3 regions of the Pseudoalteromonas espejiana DSM 9414 genome follow, and region 1 is predicted to be linked to each of the others. Evidence: predicted binding sites of a transcription regulator. Region 1 holds the regulator's gene; each other region holds the start of a gene.

Region 1 (6,733 bases):
GTAGCGAAGTAACTCGTGAAGCTGATTTTTATGGTTCTATGGATGGTGCAAGTAAGTTTGTAAAGGGTGATGCCATTGCAGGTATTGTTATATTAATCATTAATATAGTGGGTGGCTTATTTGTTGGTATGATCCAACATGATTTAAGTTTTGGTCGCGCAATGGAAGTGTATACGCTGCTTACTATTGGTGATGGTCTTGTTGCCCAATTACCTTCTTTATTACTCTCTATTGGTACTGCGATTGTTGTTACTCGTCAAAACGAATCACACAACATGGGTGAGCAGTTTAAAACACAGCTAGGTAACGAAAAGTCATTATTTATTGCCTCTGGTATTCTTATTATTATGGGTATTGTGCCAGGCATGCCACACATTGCTTTTTTAAGCCTTGGTGCCTTATTAGGTTATTTAGCCTACTTTACCCAACAGCAAAAATTAAAGGCAGCTGCGCAAGCTGAAGAAGAAGCTACTAGTGGTGCTGCACCAGGCACTGGTGTGGCTAATAAACAAGAGCAGAAAGAACTTGGTTGGGACGATGTACAGCAAATTGATGTAATTGGTTTAGAAGTCGGTTACAGACTCATTCCGCTTGTTGACCAATCACAAGGTGGCGAACTGCTTAACCGAATTAAAGGTGTGCGTAAAAAGCTATCTCAAGAGCTTGGTTTTTTAGTACCCCCTGTACATATTCGCGATAATTTAGAGCTAGACCCAAATGCATACCGCATTACTATGATGGGTGTTTCAAGTGGTGAAGGCGAGCTTAAACATGGCGATGAGCTTGCAATAAACCCAGGGCAGGTATTTGGCCCAATTAAAGGCATAGAAACAAAAGACCCTGCATTTGGCTTAGATGCAGTATGGATCAAGCCCGACCAAAAAGACGAAGCACAATCGCTTGGTTATACAGTTGTAGATTCAGCCACTGTGGTAGCCACGCACATCAGCCAGCTATTAACTAATAGTGCCGCATTGTTACTCGGACATGAAGAAGTTCAGAACTTACTTGATATGTTAGCGAAAAGTCATCCGCGCTTAGTGGAAGGTTTAGTGCCAGAAGTATTGCCACTTACTACGGTTGTTAAAGTGCTGCAAAATTTATTAAACGAAGGCGTAGCTATTCGCGATATGCGCTCAATTGTACAAACCCTTGTTGAGTATGGCCCACGCAGCCAAGATGCCGATGTGTTAACCGCTGCTGTGCGTATTTCGTTGCGTCGTTTAATTATTCAAGACGCGGTAGGTATGTCGTCAGAAATCCCTGTCATAACCTTGGCGCCCGAGTTGGAACAGATGTTGCATCAGTCATTACAAAATGCAGGCGACGAAGGTGCCGGAATAGAACCAAGTCTTGCTGAGCGACTTCAAACATCATTAAACGAAGCGCATCAAAATCAAGAAATGGCCGGTGAACCTTCAATATTGCTAACGTCAGGAATGTTACGCACTGTGTTATCTCGCTTTGTTAAGTACACCATACCAGGTTTAAGGGTGATGTCTTATCAAGAGGTACCAGACGAAAGACAGATCAAGATTGTCAGCTCAGTAGGCCAACAATAAGATTTTAACAGGGGTTGAACCATGAAAATTAAACGTTTTTTTGCAAAAGATATGCGCACAGCACTGAAAGAAGTTAAAGATGAGCTAGGTGTTGATGCGGTTATTATGTCAAACAAAAAACTCGCAAATGGTGTAGAAATTGTTGCCGCAGTAGATTACGACAAAGCAGCCCCTAAAGCCGCAGCGCAACCACAAGCTGCACCGGCACCTGTGCGCAATCAGCAACAGCCTGCTCATAACTTTGTAAAGCCAGAGCCACAGCGTGCTCAACCTGAGCCTCAAGCGGCAGTCGCTGACAGCTTACAAGCTTTGTTAGAACGCCAGTCGCCGCGTCCTCGTTCGCCTGAATTGGCTTCAATGTTTTCTCAATCAGGTATTGATACGTCTGAGCATTATCAAGAGCCAGCGCAGCCGCGTACAACAAATATGTTTGCCCGCGAAGATGAAGCACCTAAACGTGTGCAAACTCAAGCTGATAGCCTAGGATTTGATGATTTAGACCGCGATTTCGACGATTTAGATGCGCCTGTAGCTCCGCGTCCTCAAGCACAAAATAAAGAAACTGCTGAAATGAGCGCAATGCGTGATGAAATGAACGCAATTCGCCAGTTATTAGAGCATCAAGTATCAGGTTTAATGCAGCAAGATATGGCCCGTCGTGACCCAACACGTGCATGCATGATTGACCGTTTAATTGGCATGGGCATAGATAAAGACGTTGCAGAGCAAATGGCTTGTTTCATTCCTGATGATGTATCGCGTCAGCAAGGCTGGAAAGCGTTGCTGCAAATGGTTGAAGACCAAATGCAAACCACTAACAATGAAATCCTCCGTCAAGGTGGTGTTTATGCGTTAGTTGGTCCAACAGGGGTTGGTAAAACGACTACTGTTGCTAAACTCGCTGCTTTAGGTGCTCAAAAGTACGGCGCTGATAAAGTAGCGTTAATTACCACAGATACGTACAGAATTGGTGCTTACGAGCAGCTTGCTACTTATGGTCGTATTATTGGTTGTGGTGTAAAACAAGTTAAAGATGCTAATGAATTAGCTGAAGTTTTATATCATTTACGCAATAAGCGTCTAGTATTAATTGATACAGCGGGTATGAGCCAACGTGATTTACGCCTTACAGAGCAGCTAAATACATTAATGCGCAACCAGCGTGTAGATATACGTAGTTATTTAGTACTAAGTGCTACAGCGCAAATTAATGTACTACAAGAAACGGTTAGGCACTTTAAGAAGGTACAGCTAAGCGGTTGTATTTTCACTAAGTTAGATGAATCATTAAGTTTAGGTGAGATTATTAGTATTGCGATTCAAAATCGCCTGCCAATAGGGTATCTTACTAATGGTCAGCGTGTACCAGAAGATATTCGCGTTGCAAATGCAGAAAAACTAGTAAAAAAAGCTGAGCAATTGTATTTAAAAAGAGCAAAAGCACAACATTCAAGGCACCAAGCAGTGGCGCCAAGCACAGTAGGGATGTATGATTAACACAGTATTAGATCAAGCAAGCGGCCTGCGCAAAATGAGTCAAAACAATAACAACGGCGTAAAAGTTATCGCAGTAACTGGTGGTAAAGGTGGGGTGGGTAAAACCAACGTATCTTTAAATACAGCTATTGCATTAGGCCAGCAAGGTAATCGGGTTTTAGTATTAGATGCCGATTTGGGTTTAGCTAATTGTGATGTAATGCTAGGACTACGTGTTGAAAGAAACCTATCGCATGTTCTTTCGGGCGAATGCGAACTAGATGAAATATTAGTTGAAGGCCCTGCGGGTATTAAAATTGTACCTGCGACTTCAGGCTCTCAGAGCATGGTTGAACTTACACCATCTGAGCATGCTGGGCTAATTCGTGCATTTAGCGAGCTTAATACAGAATTTGATATTTTAATTGTTGATACCGCAGCGGGTATATCTGACATGGTGCTTAGCTTTTCACGTGCGGCCCAAGATGTAATGGTTGTTGTATGCGATGAACCTACCTCAATTACAGACGCCTACGCGCTAATAAAAGTATTAAGCCGTGAACATGGCGTTTATAAGTTTAAAATTGTAGCAAATATGGTGCGCAGTATGCGTGAAGGCCAAGAGCTTTTTGCAAAGCTTTCAAAAGTCACAGATCGCTTTTTAGATGTGTCGATGGAGCTTGTTGCTACAATTCCTTACGATGAAAATATGCGTAAATCAACGCGTAAACAAAAAGTTATTGTTGATCTGTTTCCTAACTCTCCAGCTGCAGTTGCCTTTAAAACTTTAGCGACAAAAGCGGTAAAATGGCCTATACCTAATCAACCTTCAGGACATTTAGAGTTTTTCATTGAGAAGCTAGTAAACGGCTAATTATGACAACATCGGTGAATAGAGCTATGGGATATCAATCAACACAAAATTTAAATGTGGTTGTTGAAAAGCATGCATCGCTTGTCAAAAAAGTGGCATGCCATTTAATAGCTCGACTCCCACCTAGTGTTCAACTCGACGATTTAATTCAATCAGGCATGATTGGCTTGATAGAAGCCTCAAAAAACTTTGATGCAAGCAAAGGCGCAAGCTTTGAAACTTTTGCGGGTATTCGTATTCGTGGTGCTATGCTTGATGAAATGCGCAGGGGTGATTGGGCCCCTCGTTCGGTGCATCGTAAAAGCCGATTAGTAGCAGAAACCATCACCGAACTTGAAAATAGCTTAAATCGAGAGCCAAAAGATACAGAAGTTGCTGAAAAACTTGAAATTTCGTTAGAAGAATACCATCATATTTTAAACGATGTTAATTCAAGTAAAGTGCTAGGTATAGAAGACTTAGGGGTCGATGAAGATGTTATTAGCCCAGCGGGACAAGATTTAGCGCTAGACAAACCATTTAATAATGTTAAAAATGAACGGTTTAATAAATCATTGTTGGAAGCAATAAAGTCTTTACCAGAGCGAGATGCAATGGTTTTGTCTTTATATTACAACGATGAAATGAATTTAAAAGAAATTGGACATATACTCGATGTAAGTGAATCGCGTGTAAGTCAGATACATGGTCAGGCGATGATTAAGCTCAAAGCAAAAATCAATGACTGGATAAACTAGTAGTAAGTAAATTATAGGTTAAGACCTCACCGGAGGATGTTTTGGATAAAAACATGAAAATTCTTGTTGTTGATGATTTTTCTACAATGAGACGTATTATAAAAAATCTGTTGCGTGACTTAGGTTTCACGAATGTTCAAGAAGCTGACGATGGTTCAACAGCATTACCTATGTTGCAAAATCAAGTTTTTGACTTTGTAGTAACTGATTGGAACATGCCAGGAATGCAAGGTATCGACTTGTTACGAGCAATCCGAGCTGACGATAAGTTAAAGCATATTCCTGTTTTAATGGTAACGGCAGAAGCTAAAAAAGAACAAATCATAGCGGCTGCTCAAGCTGGCGTTAATGGCTACATTGTTAAGCCTTTTACTGCTGGTACATTAAAAACTAAATTAGAAAAAGTGTTCGAACGCTTAGGTTAATGAGGGGAGAGGCTTATGTCAGCACCAGCTGCGCCTCAAATTACTTTAGAACAGGCTCGTCAGCTTGTCGTTTTTTTAGAAAACGGTGAGCAAGATAAAGCTGATCAATTAATTTTAGATACTGCCTCTAAAGAGCAATCGCAACTATTTGCTGAAGTAGGTAAGTTAACGCGTCAGTTACACGAAGCGCTTAAAAGCTTTGAGTTAGATACACGTTTAACTGACTTAACTACTGATGCAATACCCGATGCGAAAAAACGTTTGAACTATGTCATGGAAATGACAGAAAACGCGGCTAATAAAACGATGGATGCAGTTGAAGCTAGCTTACCCATCGCGCAGCAATTAGCTGACGAAATTGCGCACATTAAGCCTACATGGGATAGGCTTATGAATCGCGAAATAGAGCTCGGTGAATTTAAAACACTTTGCCATAGCATAGATAAGTTTATGAATAGCTCTCATCATAAAACCGATGAGCTGCAAACTTTAATGACCAATGTATTGATGGCGCAAGATTTCCAAGATTTAACAGGACAGGTTATCCGTCGCGTTATTGAACTTGTCAGAGAAGTAGAAGAAAGTTTAATCCACCTTTTAACAGCATTTGCTGCACAAGATGACAGCATCGTTGAAAGTAAAGAACAACAAGAAACAGAAGAACTGGTTGCCGCACAAACATTAGCAGGTCCTGAAGGCCCTATTATTGATAAAGAGTCGCGAAATGATGTTGTATCAGATCAAGACGAGGTCGACGACCTACTATCAAGTTTGGGCTTCTAAGAGGAGAGTAACTGCATGAGCTTTGAAGTCGATGAAGATATATTACAAGACTTTCTTGTAGAGGCTGGAGAAATCCTAGAGCTTTTATCTGAACAGTTAGTTGAGCTAGAAAATAACCCAGAAGATACTGAGTTACTTAACGCTATTTTTAGGGGCTTTCATACCGTAAAAGGTGGTGCTGGCTTCTTGGCAATGACAGAGCTTGTAGATGCGTGTCATGGTGCTGAAAATGTATTTGACCTTTTAAGACAAGGGGTCAGAACAGTCAATTCTGAATTGATGGACGTTATATTACAAGCGCTTGATACTATTAATGAAATGTTCGCTACAATTCAAAACCGCGAGCAACCAGACCCAGCAGACCCGCAATTATTACATACCCTTCATAAGCTAGGCCAACCGCCTACAGATGATGAGTTAGCTGAAACACCCGCTGAAGCAGTCGTTGAAGAAGCATCTGCAGCCCAAGCTGATGCAAGTGATGATGAAGACCCATTTGCGTTTGATGAATTATTTGATAGTGCCGGCTCAACGCCTACATCAGACAACTCACAAATTGACGAAATTACTGAAGATGAGTTTGAAAACTTACTCGATGAATTACACGGCAAAGGGCAAAGTCCAGTAACATCTTCAGACACAAGCCCTGCTCAAGATACAAGTTCAGACATTACCGATGATGAGTTTGACAGCTTATTAGACGAGTTACATGGCGTTGGTAGTTTTGGCCCAGTTGGTTCAGATAGCACACCCGAACATGAGCCCGCAGCACAACAGCCTGCGCCCGCTGTATCAGCCTCAAGTGATGTAGAGGGTGATGAAATAAGTGATGACGAATTTGAGGCATTACTTGATGAGCTGCATGGTAAAGGCGGA
Region 2 (6,733 bases), 1.8 Mb from region 1:
CGCGTTGCATCGAATTAAACCACATGCTCCACCGCTTGTGCGGGCCCCCGTCAATTCATTTGAGTTTTAACCTTGCGGCCGTACTCCCCAGGCGGTCTACTTAATGCGTTAGCTTTGAAAAACAGAGCCGAGGCTCCGAGCTTCTAGTAGACATCGTTTACGGCGTGGACTACCAGGGTATCTAATCCTGTTTGCTCCCCACGCTTTCGTACATGAGCGTCAGTGTTGACCCAGGTGGCTGCCTTCGCCATCGGTATTCCTTCAGATCTCTACGCATTTCACCGCTACACCTGAAATTCTACCACCCTCTATCACACTCTAGTTTGCCAGTTCGAAATGCAGTTCCCAGGTTGAGCCCGGGGCTTTCACATCTCGCTTAACAAACCGCCTGCGTACGCTTTACGCCCAGTAATTCCGATTAACGCTCGCACCCTCCGTATTACCGCGGCTGCTGGCACGGAGTTAGCCGGTGCTTCTTCTGTCAGTAACGTCACAGCTAGCAGGTATTAACTACTAACCTTTCCTCCTGACTGAAAGTGCTTTACAACCCGAAGGCCTTCTTCACACACGCGGCATGGCTGCATCAGGCTTGCGCCCATTGTGCAATATTCCCCACTGCTGCCTCCCGTAGGAGTCTGGGCCGTGTCTCAGTCCCAGTGTGGCTGATCATCCTCTCAAACCAGCTAGGGATCGTTGCCTTGGTGAGCCATTACCTCACCAACTAGCTAATCCCACTTGGGCCAATCTAAAGGCGAGAGCCGAAGCCCCCTTTGGTCCGTAGACATTATGCGGTATTAGCAGTCGTTTCCAACTGTTGTCCCCCACCTCAAGGCATGTTCCCAAGCATTACTCACCCGTCCGCCGCTCGTCAGCAAAGTAGCAAGCTACTTTCTGTTACCGCTCGACTTGCATGTGTTAGGCCTGCCGCCAGCGTTCAATCTGAGCCATGATCAAACTCTTCAATTAAAAAGTTTTTATGTTCCGAAGAACAGCTCAATGAATTCTGAATTTATTTAATATCTTTCGATATTGAATTGACTGTGCTGAATAACTACCTAAGTAATTATTCTGTTGGTCACTCAGTTTCAATTGAGACTCTAAATTTGTTTGCCTCACTACCTAAGTAGCTTGGCTGTTAGAACTCAATCTGTACGAGTGCCCACACAGATGATTGCTTTATATTGTTAAAGAACGTTGCGACGTTGTCGCTAGGGATGCGTATAATACATCCTTTATTTTTCGAGTCAACACTTAATTTTAAACTTTCTTTTCAGAAGATTAAAACCGAAGTTTTACTTAACTCTCTGATTCGTTGCGGCCTTGCTATGCTTCGGCGTTTCCCGTCTCAGTGGGGTCGCATTATAGGGAGATCCGAAAACAGATCAACACTTTTTTTAGATCTTTTTACTGTTCGAACAAAAATACAGCAAAACCACCTAAAACTAGGTAAATAGCAGCCTAAGCTGATGCTTTTTTACACTGTTCTTTATTATTTAATATAAATTTCATTGCTATGTTCGTTTAAGACGTTAAGATAGCAAGTTCACAATGTTAAATTAATGTTTATTTCCTGTTTATTGGTAGATCTAAAATGAAATTACCCGATCAAAAATCTTTTATCTTCTCTATTATTCTTGCTGTAGTTGGTTTTGTTATTGTTGAGTTTGCTTTAGGCAGCTTAGCTTTAAGCCCAGCGCTGTTGTTTGGTGCTGGTTTATTAATTGGTGGAGTTGCTATTGCTGCAATGTCATCGGAAGGTGGTGAAGAAGCTGAAGTAAAAACAAAAACACTTTATGTTGGTAATCTTCCTTATCGTGCAAATGAAGGCGTAGTTCGTGCTTTGTTTGAAGAACAAGGTAAAGTTTTCAACGTGCGCCTATTAAAGGATAAAAATACTGGCAAACGTCGTGGCTTTGGTTTTGTTGAGATGGCGCAAGCAGATGCAGACAATGCAATTGCTAAGCTAAACGACAGTGAGTTCCAACAACGTACATTAAAGGTGCGTGAAGCAAAACAAAAACAAGAAGATGATTCTAGTTCTTTACGTACTGGGACGGATCAATCAGTGTAACTAGCTTTACTGCTAGCTTATTACTAGACACATCAGCCGTTGCATAATATTGCAGCGGCTTTTTTATGTCTGTCACTTTATCTACTAGCCCATGTGCTGTTAATAGGTAGCTGACTCTATTAGCTATGGCGGCGCCTGAATCAAGCAATTGAACTTTGCCATTAAAGAACGCTTTTATAGCGTCTGCTAGAATCGGGAAGTGAGTACACCCTAGTACTAGCACATCTATATTTGGATTTAACGTTAGACGATTAAGCTCAGTATGGAGTTTTTTAGTATCAAGCTTTTGAGAAAAAAATAGCTGCTCTGCCAATGCCACCAGCTCCACACTACTATATAAGCTTACATTAACATTATTAGCATGCTCTTTAATAAGAGTATGCGTATATGCGCTTGCTACTGTGGCGGGCGTGGCAAGTAAACCAATATGCTTTGAATGCGTTAGCTCTGCTGCCGGTTTAATAGCAGGTACTACACCCACAATGGGAATAGATGTAATTTTACGGACTTCGCTGAGCGCGGAGGTAGATGCGGTATTGCAGGCTATAACAATAAGGTCAACATTAAGCGCGTTTTGCTCAATAAAAAAAATAAGCGAGCATAAACGGTTAATTATAGTTTGTTGGGTTTGAGCGCCATAGGGAAGTAACGCATTATCCATAAAGTAGCTGTATTGAGCATAGGGAATACGTTGTTGAATATGTTCAAGTACGCTGGTGCCTCCTATACCTGAATCAAATACCATTATATGCACTGACAAACTACGGTTCCTACTATTTATTGAGAACAGCAGTTTGCCATGGGGTTTTTATAAAAGAAAGTAGTTTAACTTTGCAGTTCATTTAGATCATTAAGCGAATCAGTCGCTGAATTAAGCTCATTTAAGTTATCAAACATAGCTTTGGTGTAATCAACTAACTTATCTATTTCTGCCTGATCTTGATTTAACCACTCAAGAATACCTGCCAATTGGTTTTGTAAACCTAGCTCGCTTGCTTTATCGAAGGCATTTTTTAAATCATCATTAAAGGGGGCGAGTGTATCAGCGACCTCTTTTTGTGGTGCTGGTTGGTATTGCTCGTAGCTTTTTACTGTAGCAACGGTTTTTGTTTGGCGAAGATCCATTGAAAATGCCACTAGCTGCTCACTACCTAAGCTAAGCTCTTGCGCTTTTTCAAATGCTTGATCTAAGTCGCCACTAAAGAATGTTTTACTTACTCCCTGTAGCTCTTCCATCATCGCATTGATAGCATCTTGCTCATCTTCATTTAAATCGCCGTTTACCGACATAGAAAATGAGAGCTCTCTTGATTGTGATGAAGAGCTGGCAAATGATTCACTGTTATTGTTTTGTTGATAACCGCTTGCTGATTGCGACTCAAATGCATCGGCAAAACTAATACTGACTTCATCACCCTCGGCCGTTGTAAATTTATATTCGGCATTACTGCTCATGCTTACATATTGAGCTTGGCTTACACTAACACTGGCAGGTTGTGGGTTAAATAGGTTTTGTTCAAATTCATCAAGCCCCTCAAAAATGCCTTCTTTTGACTTGTCGATGCCCTCTTGCATTTCATCATTAAATACGCCGGTGCCTTTTAACTCATCTACAGCATCGTCAATGCCTGTTTGAACACCCGTGCGAGCATCGTTTAGCATATTTTTTAATTTATCGTCGTCGGCTCCATTTGCTTTGGCTTTATTAACTGCGCCTGAAACAAAGTCGAGTACATTTTTTACTATTTCGTCAAAGTCGAATAGTGGTTTATCAGCTTGTTTTTGCTCAACGGGTAAACCTAGTTGCTCTGCCATTTTGTCGCCAAGCACTTTTGCCGCAAGTTCTCTGCCTCGCTGTAATGAAGTTTCTTGCGGAGATTGGATTGTTGGCTGCTGTAGCGCCTCCTTATTATTGAATTTGTTAACGTTGTTGTTTGGCGTATAGCCATAATTACCAATTTTCATGATCCACCTCCATTACATACGTAGCTTATTATCGGCTATAACTGATAAAACTAAAGGGTATGTGTAAAAAAACAGCAAGTTTATTATCTGCAAAACTAGACAAATACACCTCGCCCCCTACAATAGCGCCGATAAATAGATCTCACAAATAAGGTAGTAGTATTAATGGCAGTGATAAAAATAGATACCACACAGTACGATGCGCAGTTAGCTGAAAAAGAGCAACGCATTACATCGCAGTTTCAGCGTTTTGGTGTGCAACAATTAGAGGTATTTAACTCAGAGCCAATTAACTACCGCCAGCGTGCCGAGTTTAGAGTATGGCATGATGGGGATGATCTATTTCACATCATGTTTGATCAAGCAACAAAAGAAAAGATCCGCGTTGATACCTTTGACCCTGCAGCGCCATTAGTAGGTGAAGTGATGCAGGTGATGATTGATAATCTTAAATCGTGTGAAATATTACGCCGTAAATTATTTCAAATTGACTACTTATCATCATTAAGCGGTGAAATTTTAGTGAGCTTACTTTATCACAAGCCACTTGATGAAGAGTGGCTAAGTGAAATTAAAGCCCTTAAAGAAAAACTAAGCAGTAAATACAAAATTGATTTTATTGGCCGCGCACGTAAGCAAAAAGAAGTGCTTGGCGATGACTTTGTCACAGAGCGTTTAACAGTAAATGGCCAAGAGCTTATTTACCAACAAGTAGAAAATAGCTTTACTCAGCCAAATGCGAAAGTAAATATTAAAATGCTTGAGTGGGCGCAAGACCTATGCAAACCACTTACTAACGATTTACTAGAGCTTTACTGCGGTAATGGTAACTTTTCAATTGCGTTGGCAGGCTCATTTAATCGAGTATTAGCTACAGAGATATCTAAATCATCGGTACATTCTGCTCAGTACAACATTGCAAAAAATAAAGTAGATAACTTAGATATTATTCGTATGTCGAGTGAAGAGTTTACCCAGGCAATGAATGGCGAGCGTACTTTTTCCCGTTTAGAGGGGATAGATTTAAAAAGTTACGATTGCCAAACTATTTTAGTGGACCCACCACGTGCTGGTATGGATACCCTTACCTGTGACTTAGTGGCCAACTACGAGAACATTATTTATATATCGTGTAACCCAGAAACACTTGAACGCGATTTAGATCATTTAACGCGCACTCATAACGTTAAGCGTTTTGCGATATTTGATCAGTTCCCATATACCCATCATACTGAGTCAGGTGTTTTCTTACAAAGAAAATAACTGCCCCTCAAATAACGTTAAGTCTATTTAAAAATTAAATTAGGCTTATATAAAAAAAGCTCCCTAAGGAGCTTTTCCTGTTTTTGCTAAACTTACTTGCTAGCTAAATAATTTACTAATTTACTAATGTCTTCTGGTGCAGTAATACCCGACTCTCGGCCTAGGTTTAATTTGTACTTACCATTTACGATAAATGTTGGTACGCCGCGTAGTGCGCCTTTTTCTTTAAAGTAGTTTTGATCGCGTTTCATTTTTGAGCTTAATGTACGTACCGAGAAGCTTTTGTATAGCTTATCAAACTTATCGCCATCTACCCCTTGCGCTACAAATACATCTTTTACATCGGCGATTTCGTTAAACTTAGCGCGTTTTGTATGGATGTGATTAAAAATAGCAGCAACAATTTTATCTTTTTGCGGAAGTACCTCAGCTGTTGCAAGTGCTTGGCTCATCATTTGCTGATTTTCAGGATCGCGTACACCAACAAAATCAACATGGCTCTTTTTAAACTTAACGTTTTTGTCTAGCTTAGGTTTAAACTCACCAATCAGTGCTTCCATGTTATTACACGCAGGGCAGTAAAATGAGAAAAACTCTTTAATTTCTGGTTTTTTAGTGGCGCGCTCTGCAACTACATCGTAGTGAACGCCTTCTTCGTATGTAGCTGCAAAGCTGCTTGCTGCCATAGGAAGTAATAATGCAAGCAAGCCTGCTTTAACTAATTTGATCATTGTTATTATTCTCCAAGATTAAAGTGTTAGTAAAAAAGCAACTAACTCATCAAGTTCTTGTTGGTTATTGATGGTGTTAATGTTGATTTTGTATTTATCGTTAACAATAAAAGTAGGTACGCCTGTTAGCGCGCCAATTTTTGAATATTTGTTTTGCTTATCTTGCATTGCACGTTCAGCTGAAATAATTGGCATGCTTGCAATATCTTGATCGAATGTTGCGCTATCAATGCCATTAACTTCAAGCAACTTTTTAACGTCTTTCATTTGCGTTAAAGGTGCACGTTGTACATGTATGCTTTTGAAAATTTGGTCGCTTATGCTTTGTGCTTGGCCGTGTTTTTTACCAATTAAATATGCATAGCTTAAGTTGCTTTGCGCCTGCGGTGATACACCGCCTAAAAAGTTTACGTGGTTTTTAATAAACTTAGTGCCTTCTGGCAGGTTTTTTTCAATTGCTTTAGCTACTGGTTCAAACTTAAAACAATGTGGGCAGTAAAATGAGAAAAACTCGGTAACTTGTGGCTCTGCGCTTTTTTCTACATCAATAACAGTATACTGGTTATCGGCTTCAAATTGTGCAGCAAGGGCTGCAAACGGTAAACATAAAAGTAGTAGGCTCAGTTTCAATTTTTTAAGCATTGGTGTCTCGTGTACTTTTTAAATAAAATTTTATGGCAATAACTTCAGCGGGGCTTCTTGC
Region 3 (6,733 bases), 1.8 Mb from region 1:
CTTTTAAATTACGCATGTTACGAAGCGTATCTACGAGCATGTTTACATCGTGGCCATCAATTGGGCCAATGTAGTTAAGGCCTAGCTCTTCAAAAAAAGTACCAGGAATAACCATTCCTTTAAGGTGCTCTTCTACTTTGCTAGCAAGCTCCTTAACCGGAGGCACACCAGAGAGAAGCTTTTTACTGCCTTCGCGAATATTTGTATAAAAGCTGCCTGATAAAATACGCGCAAAATGATTAGTTAACGCGCCTACGTTTTCAGAAATCGACATTTCGTTATCATTTAAAATAATAAGCATGTCTGATTTAACATCACCTAAGTGGTTCATTGCTTCAAAAGCCATGCCCGCGGTAATAGCACCATCACCAATTACTGCAACTGTTTTACGGCCTTTACCTTCTTTTTGCGCCGCAATAGACATCCCAAGCGCTGCTGAAATAGAAGTACTTGAATGGCCTACACTGAACGTGTCGTATTCACTTTCTTCACGAAAAGGAAAAGGGTGTAAACCGTCTTTTTGGCGGATGGTGTGCATTGAATCACGTCGACCCGTTAAAATTTTGTGCGGGTATGCTTGATGGCCCACATCCCACACTAGGCGATCTTCAGGTGTGTTATATACATAATGTAGGGCGACTGTTAGTTCAACTGTCCCTAAACCAGACGCTAAATGACCGCTACTTTGCGATACTGAGTTGAGTAAATAGTCTCGTAACTCATTGCTAAACGCAGGGAGTTTATCTTGCGCTATATCGCGTAAGTGGGCTGGTTCGTCAACCAAGTTAAGTAATGGATACTTGCTACTATCAAGTGTCATGGTATTTATTTTGTCCTTCGCTAACACTCGCGCTAAATTATAAAACTATGCAAGTGTTGAGTAATAATGTCAGTGCTAAATGGCAATACGGTTACGTTGCGTTTAGTGGTCACGCTTAATTAGGTAGTTTGCCAGCGCGGCAAGAACAGAAGTATCAGCATCTATTTTAGCTAATGCCTGATGCGCTTGCTCAATTAAATCTTGCGCCATTTGCTTTGCGCCCAGCATACCTAACAAGGCTGGATAAGTCGCTTTATTAGCGGCTAAATCAGAGCCCTGTGGCTTACCTAAAGTAAAGGTGTCGCCTTCAACATCTAAAATGTCATCGTGTACTTGAAATGCCAGCCCTATAGCATACCCAAAAACGCTTAAGTTTTCTAAGGTTTGTTTGTCTGCTTTTTCGCTACACAGTGCGCCTAGAGTAATTGCACAATTGATTAAAGCGCCTGTTTTTAATCGATGGATTCGCTCAAGCTCTTGTACTGTAATAACTTTGTCGGTGGCTGCAATGTCTAAACCTTGCCCACCAACCATGCCTTCAAGCCCAGATGCATTTGCAAGCTTAGCAATCATTTTTACTTGTGTTTGCGCATTACAAGAAAAAGTATGCGAAGCAATAAGTTCAAAGGCTAATGTTTGCAGTGCATCTCCTGCTAAAATTGCATGCGCATCATCAAATGCAATGTGGCAAGTTGGGCGACCGCGGCGTAACTCATCGTCATCCATGGCAGGTAAATCGTCGTGCACTAGTGAATAGCTATGAATACACTCAATGGCGGCAGCCAATACGTTTAAATCTTGTTTATTAGCGCCGAGCATTTCACCCGTTGCATACACCAAAAATGGTCGTAATCGTTTACCCCCATTAAACAAACCATACTCAGTGGCTTGTTTAACCGTTTTTTCTGTATCAAGGGGCTGGTCAAAGTATTGCTGTAGGGTAGTTACAACATCGTGTTGAGCACTTTCTATTTTTTCTTTTATGCTCACGATTATTCCATATCGTTATTAAAGGAAGTGAGCGCTGCTTTTTCGCCATTTCCCATTAAAATTGACACTTTTTGCTCTGCTTGCTGTAACTTGCCTGTTGATGCATTAGCTAATGCGATACCGCGCTCAAACTGTTTTAACGACTGCTCAAGCGATAAATCACCTTGTTCCATTTCACTTACAATGGTTGATAATTCTTCGAGTGCTTGTTCAAAACTTAGGTTTTCAGGTTTTTTAGTCGCCATGTTTAATTTCAGCCAGCATGATAAATTTAGGAGCCAATTTTAGGGGGAATGCTAAACTAGGTCAAAGGATGATCGTTGTTTTTTGAGTAATATCAGTTTAAATCGTCTTTTTATGAAGTATAAGGTGCGCATTAGCTCTCACTATGTACAATAAAAATTAATCAGTAGCTAGGCTAGTAGGCTAACTTGATCTAAAATTAGGCTGAACACGGTGTTTTGCACTTTTTGCAAAAATGGCTTAAGTATTTCAGTATCTTGCCGATAAGCAGTTAATAATAAAAGTTTGAATAACAAAGTATAATACTTTGGAGGAAATGTGGATTTAGCAACCATAATTGGGATCCTTGGCGCAATTGGTTTAATTGTCATGTCCATGTTTATGAGTAGTAGTGGCGAAATGGGAATGTTTGCCGATGCTCCTTCTAGCGTAATTGTATTTGGTGGCTCACTATTTATAGTGTTATCAAACTTTACTCTGTCTCAATTTCTGGGCATAGGTAAAGTGGTAGGCAAGGCGTTCATGTTTAAAATTGAATCGCCAGAAGAGCTTATCGAAAAAGCGGTAGAACTTGCCGACTCAGCACGTAAAGGGGGGTTTTTAGCTCTCGAAGAAGCCGAAATACCAAACCCATTTATGCGTAAAGGGGTTGATATGCTAGTAGATGGCCACGATGCCGATGTAGTGCGTGCCACACTTCAAAAAGATATTTCTTTAACAACCACACGTCATGAACTCGGAGCGGGTTTGTTTAAATCCCTTGCCGATATAGCGCCAGCTATGGGTATGATAGGTACGTTAATAGGCTTAGTTGCCATGCTTTCTAACATGGATGACCCTAAAGCAATTGGCCCTGCCATGGCGGTGGCACTATTAACTACTTTATATGGTGCGTTTTTAGCAAACGTTGTGGCTATTCCAATTCAGGTTAAACTTGAACTACGTAAAGACGAAGAAGCAATGAATCAGCGTTTAATACTTGATGCTATTTTAGGGATTCAAGATGGCCAAAACCCTAAGGTAATTGAAGGTATACTTAAAAATTATCTTGCTGAGTCTAAGCGTAAAGTGGATACCGAGGAGTAACCATGTCTGATCAAGAGTGCAAATGCCCACCACCCGGTTTACCTGCATGGATGGGAACATTTGCTGATTTAATGTCGTTATTAATGTGCTTTTTTGTACTCTTACTTGCCTTTTCAGAAATGGATGTACTTAAGTTTAAACAAATAGCAGGCTCAATGAAGTTTGCTTTTGGCGTACAAAATAAAATAGAAGTAAAAGATATTCCAAAAGGGACGTCTGTTATTGCAATGGAATTTACCCCTGGTAAACCAGAGCCAACCCCTATAGAAACCATTCAACAGCAAACCGTAGAAATGACTCAACAAATGCTTGAGTTTCAAGCGGGCGATGAAAGCTCAGCCGGTGGTAGGCAAGAGCAACGCGGTGATAAGCGTGGTGGTGAATCGCGTAGTACTTCGCAAGAGCAGTCATCTGAGCAAGCAACTTCAGCGGCCGATCAAGAGCAAACAAATGAGCTAGTTAAAAAAATAGCGCAGCAACTCGAAAAGCAAATTATAGATGGGGCTATCGAGCTTGAATCCCTAGGTCAGCAAATTATTATTCGTATTCGTGAAAATGGATCTTTTCCATCAGGGAGTGCCTTTTTACAACCTAAGTTTAAACCTATCATTCAAGATATTGGTGTGCTGCTAAAAGATGTACCCGGTGAAATTACTGTTTCGGGGCATACCGACGATTTTCAGGTTTCAAACGAGTTATATATTAATAATTGGGACTTATCGTCAAAACGCGCGGTAGCAGTTGCAAGCGAACTGCAAACAGTACAAGGGTTTGATAAAAACCGGATGATGGTAGTGGGGCGTGCCGATACACGCCCGCTTGTGCCAAACGATTCAAATGAAGATCGCCGCAGAAACCGCCGAGTAGAAATATCAATCCTGCAAGGTAAGGCCAAAGAGTCAGACCCTATTGATGTACGCTAGGTTATTGCCTAGCGTTAAACTTTAGTAAATCAGTTTCATTTTAAGGTACTTTATCCCTTTAAGTATCTTGGCAATATCACCATTTTAGCTTACAGTACATTTCCTTAACATATGTAATGGAGTGCCTGTGAAAACAACCAATAAATATTGTGATATGCCGGGTAATGGTGACGGTACTGATGACGATACAAAAACAAAATAGGACAGAGTATTTTGCCTGAGTGGTTTTTGTATATTGTTAGTATTTTAAGTAAAAGCTGGGTTTTAATGCTAAGCCCGGCTATTTTTATATTTTTTGTATTTAAAGATCGCCTAGCCTTTCGATTTGTATTACTTACAGCAGCCTTTTTCCTCTTTGGTAACCTAACTGCTTCAAGCCTAAGAGCGTTTGATGACATTTATATTTATCGTTATTTAGTCTGGGCGCTCACCGATATTATTTGGATGGCACTTATAGCTTACTGGGGTATTAAGGATAAAGTTTACCTATGGCAATGTGTTATTGGGCAACTAGTTGTTATTGGCGCACCTATATTACAACTATTCCGATTAGTTGATCGCCATTTGTGGGATTTAGCTTACAGTACGGTTATTTATCAGACCCTAATGCCATTTATCAATATTGCCACGGTGGTTGTATGCTATTTACCTTTAATTATCCTTTTCACTAAGCAAGGCAGTGTAAGGTCAAAAAGAGAAAACTCCCCACCTTCAAAATAGCTGTGCTAAACTACTGTTTATATAACCAGTTATTGAGCAAATCCCATGAAACTCTATATTGCAGAAAAACCATCCCTAGGCAGAGCAATTGCTGATGCACTGCCAAAACCACATAAAAAATACGATGGGTATATAGAAGTAGCTAATGGTGATTGTGTCTCGTGGTGCATTGGGCACTTACTTGAGCAAGCAGAGCCTGATGACTACGATGAGCGTTTTAAAAAATGGCAATTCGAACATCTTCCTATTGTGCCTGACCAGTGGCAACTAAAAGCAAAAACTAAAACACGTAAACAGTTAACGGTATTAAAAAAGCTAATTAAACAAGCATCAGTTTTAGTTCATGCTGGCGATCCCGATAGAGAGGGTCAACTTTTGGTGGATGAGGTAATAGAACAAGCTAAAATAAGCAAAACTAAAAAGCAAAGTATTCAGCGTTTACTTATCAGCGACTTAAATTTAGCGGCAGTTAAAAAATCACTTAGTAGCATGCGCTCTAATAGAGAGTTTATTCCTCTTAGTGTATCAGCGCTTGCTCGTTCACGCGCGGATTGGTTATTTGGGATGAATCTCACTCGGGCTTATACGTTAGCTGGGCAAAAAGCAGGGTTTGGCAATGTGCTATCAGTTGGCCGCGTACAAACGCCCATTTTAGGGTTAGTGGTTAATCGCGATAACGAAATAGCTAATTTTGTATCAAAACCATTTTATGAAGTGTTGGCACATTTAGTTACTCCAGAGCAGCAGCTATTTACAGCTAAGTGGGTGCCGAGTAAAGCTTGTGAGCCTTACCAAGATGAAGAAGGGCGAGTATTAAATAAAGCACTTGGTGAAAATGTAGCTTCTCGTATAACTAACCAAAAGGGAGAGGTAACAGCACTTGAACAAAAACAAAAAAAGCAAAGTGCACCTTTACCTTATAATTTATCAGCACTGCAAATAGATGCGGCAAAAGCATTTGGTATGGCTGCCCAGCAGGTGCTTGATATTTGCCAAACACTTTATGAGCGCCATAAATTAATTACTTACCCTCGCTCAGATAATCGCTATTTACCTAAGGAACATCATTTAGATGCACCTGCAATTTTAAAAGCAATTTCAGCAAATGGCGGCCAAAAAGTAGAGTTGGTAAATGGTGCTAATACTAAGCAGCGCAGTAAATGCTTTAATGACTCAAAAGTAGCTGCGCATCACGCTATTGTACCTACGGGAAAGCAATTAAAATCAGCCAGCTTAGCCACTGATGAAGCAAAAGTGTATCAGCTTATTTGTAGGCATTATGTGATTCAGTTCTACCCTGATTACCTATATAACGAAACCAAAGTAGAGATAACCATTGCTGGTGGTTTATTTAAAGCTAATGCCAAGCAAGACGTAAGTTTGGGTTTTAAGGTACTAATGGGTAAAGGCGAGTTAAAAGAAGAAGCAACTTTACCTCATTTAGCTAAAGGGATGGCGCTTAATTGCACTAAAGGTGAGGTTATTGAAAAGCATACTACACCTCCATCACATTTTACTGATGCAACATTGTTGGCTGCGATGACAGGCATTAGCCGTTACGTTAAAGATCCTCAAATTAAAAAAGTATTAAAAGAGACCGATGGTTTAGGTACTGAGGCTACACGTGCAGGTATTATTGAACTGTTATTTAGGCGCCGTTTCTTAAAACGCGAAGGCAAAGCAATTAAAGCAACCGAAACCGGTTTGGCACTTATTAGTGTTTTACCACAAGGCCTAGCAAGCCCCGATTTAACGGCTAAGTGGGAGTCGAGCTTAGGAGATATAGCGCAACAAGCAATGAGTTATCAGCAGTTTTTACAGCCATTACTTGCTGAGCTTGAAGGATTTGTACACCAAGCTGTTAATTGCGATAGCCATGTATTTTCAAAGCTACCTAAAACACCTCTAAAAAAGCGTTTTGCTAAAGGTAGTAAAAAAACGTCATACAAAA

What was found. Region 1 encodes FliA, which starts transcription of late flagellar genes. Its sites were predicted from a motif close to CTAAAGNTNNNNNNNNNNNNGCCGATA; they were not measured.
Region 2: a site for FliA is predicted at 4,066-4,092, ahead of PESP_RS04115 (DUF5610 domain-containing protein). Genes of this name have one in related genera too.
Region 3: a site for FliA is predicted at 2,293-2,319, ahead of pomA (flagellar motor protein PomA). Genes of this name have one in related genera too.

What each region holds. Positions count from the first base shown of each region.
Region 1 covers NZ_CP011028.1:2,702,723-2,709,455, reverse strand. Annotated here, with positions in the region: gene flhA (flagellar biosynthesis protein FlhA) at 1-1,562, shown strand, start outside; gene flhF (flagellar biosynthesis GTPase FlhF) at 1,584-3,059, shown strand; gene PESP_RS12360 (MinD/ParA family ATP-binding protein) at 3,052-3,912, shown strand; gene PESP_RS12355 (RNA polymerase sigma factor FliA) at 3,939-4,649, shown strand; gene cheY (chemotaxis response regulator CheY) at 4,691-5,074, shown strand; gene PESP_RS12345 (protein phosphatase CheZ) at 5,090-5,857, shown strand; gene PESP_RS12340 (chemotaxis protein CheA) at 5,873-6,733, shown strand, end outside.
Region 2 covers NZ_CP011028.1:899,809-906,541, reverse strand. Annotated here, with positions in the region: rRNA gene PESP_RS04130 (16S ribosomal RNA) at 1-966, opposite strand, end outside; gene PESP_RS04125 (RNA recognition motif domain-containing protein) at 1,592-2,071, shown strand; gene murI (glutamate racemase) at 2,034-2,831, opposite strand; gene PESP_RS04115 (DUF5610 domain-containing protein) at 2,897-4,036, opposite strand; gene trmA (tRNA (uridine(54)-C5)-methyltransferase TrmA) at 4,202-5,299, shown strand; gene PESP_RS04105 (thiol:disulfide interchange protein DsbA/DsbL) at 5,392-6,030, opposite strand; gene PESP_RS04100 (thiol:disulfide interchange protein DsbA/DsbL) at 6,049-6,672, opposite strand; gene PESP_RS04095 (serine/threonine protein kinase) at 6,703-6,733, opposite strand, start outside.
Region 3 covers NZ_CP011028.1:864,480-871,212, forward strand. Annotated here, with positions in the region: gene dxs (1-deoxy-D-xylulose-5-phosphate synthase) at 1-820, opposite strand, end outside; gene ispA ((2E,6E)-farnesyl diphosphate synthase) at 923-1,810, opposite strand; gene PESP_RS03945 (exodeoxyribonuclease VII small subunit) at 1,813-2,055, opposite strand; gene pomA (flagellar motor protein PomA) at 2,372-3,139, shown strand; gene PESP_RS03955 (flagellar motor protein MotB) at 3,142-4,062, shown strand; gene PESP_RS03960 (hypothetical protein) at 4,276-4,782, shown strand; gene PESP_RS03965 (DNA topoisomerase III) at 4,828-6,733, shown strand, end outside.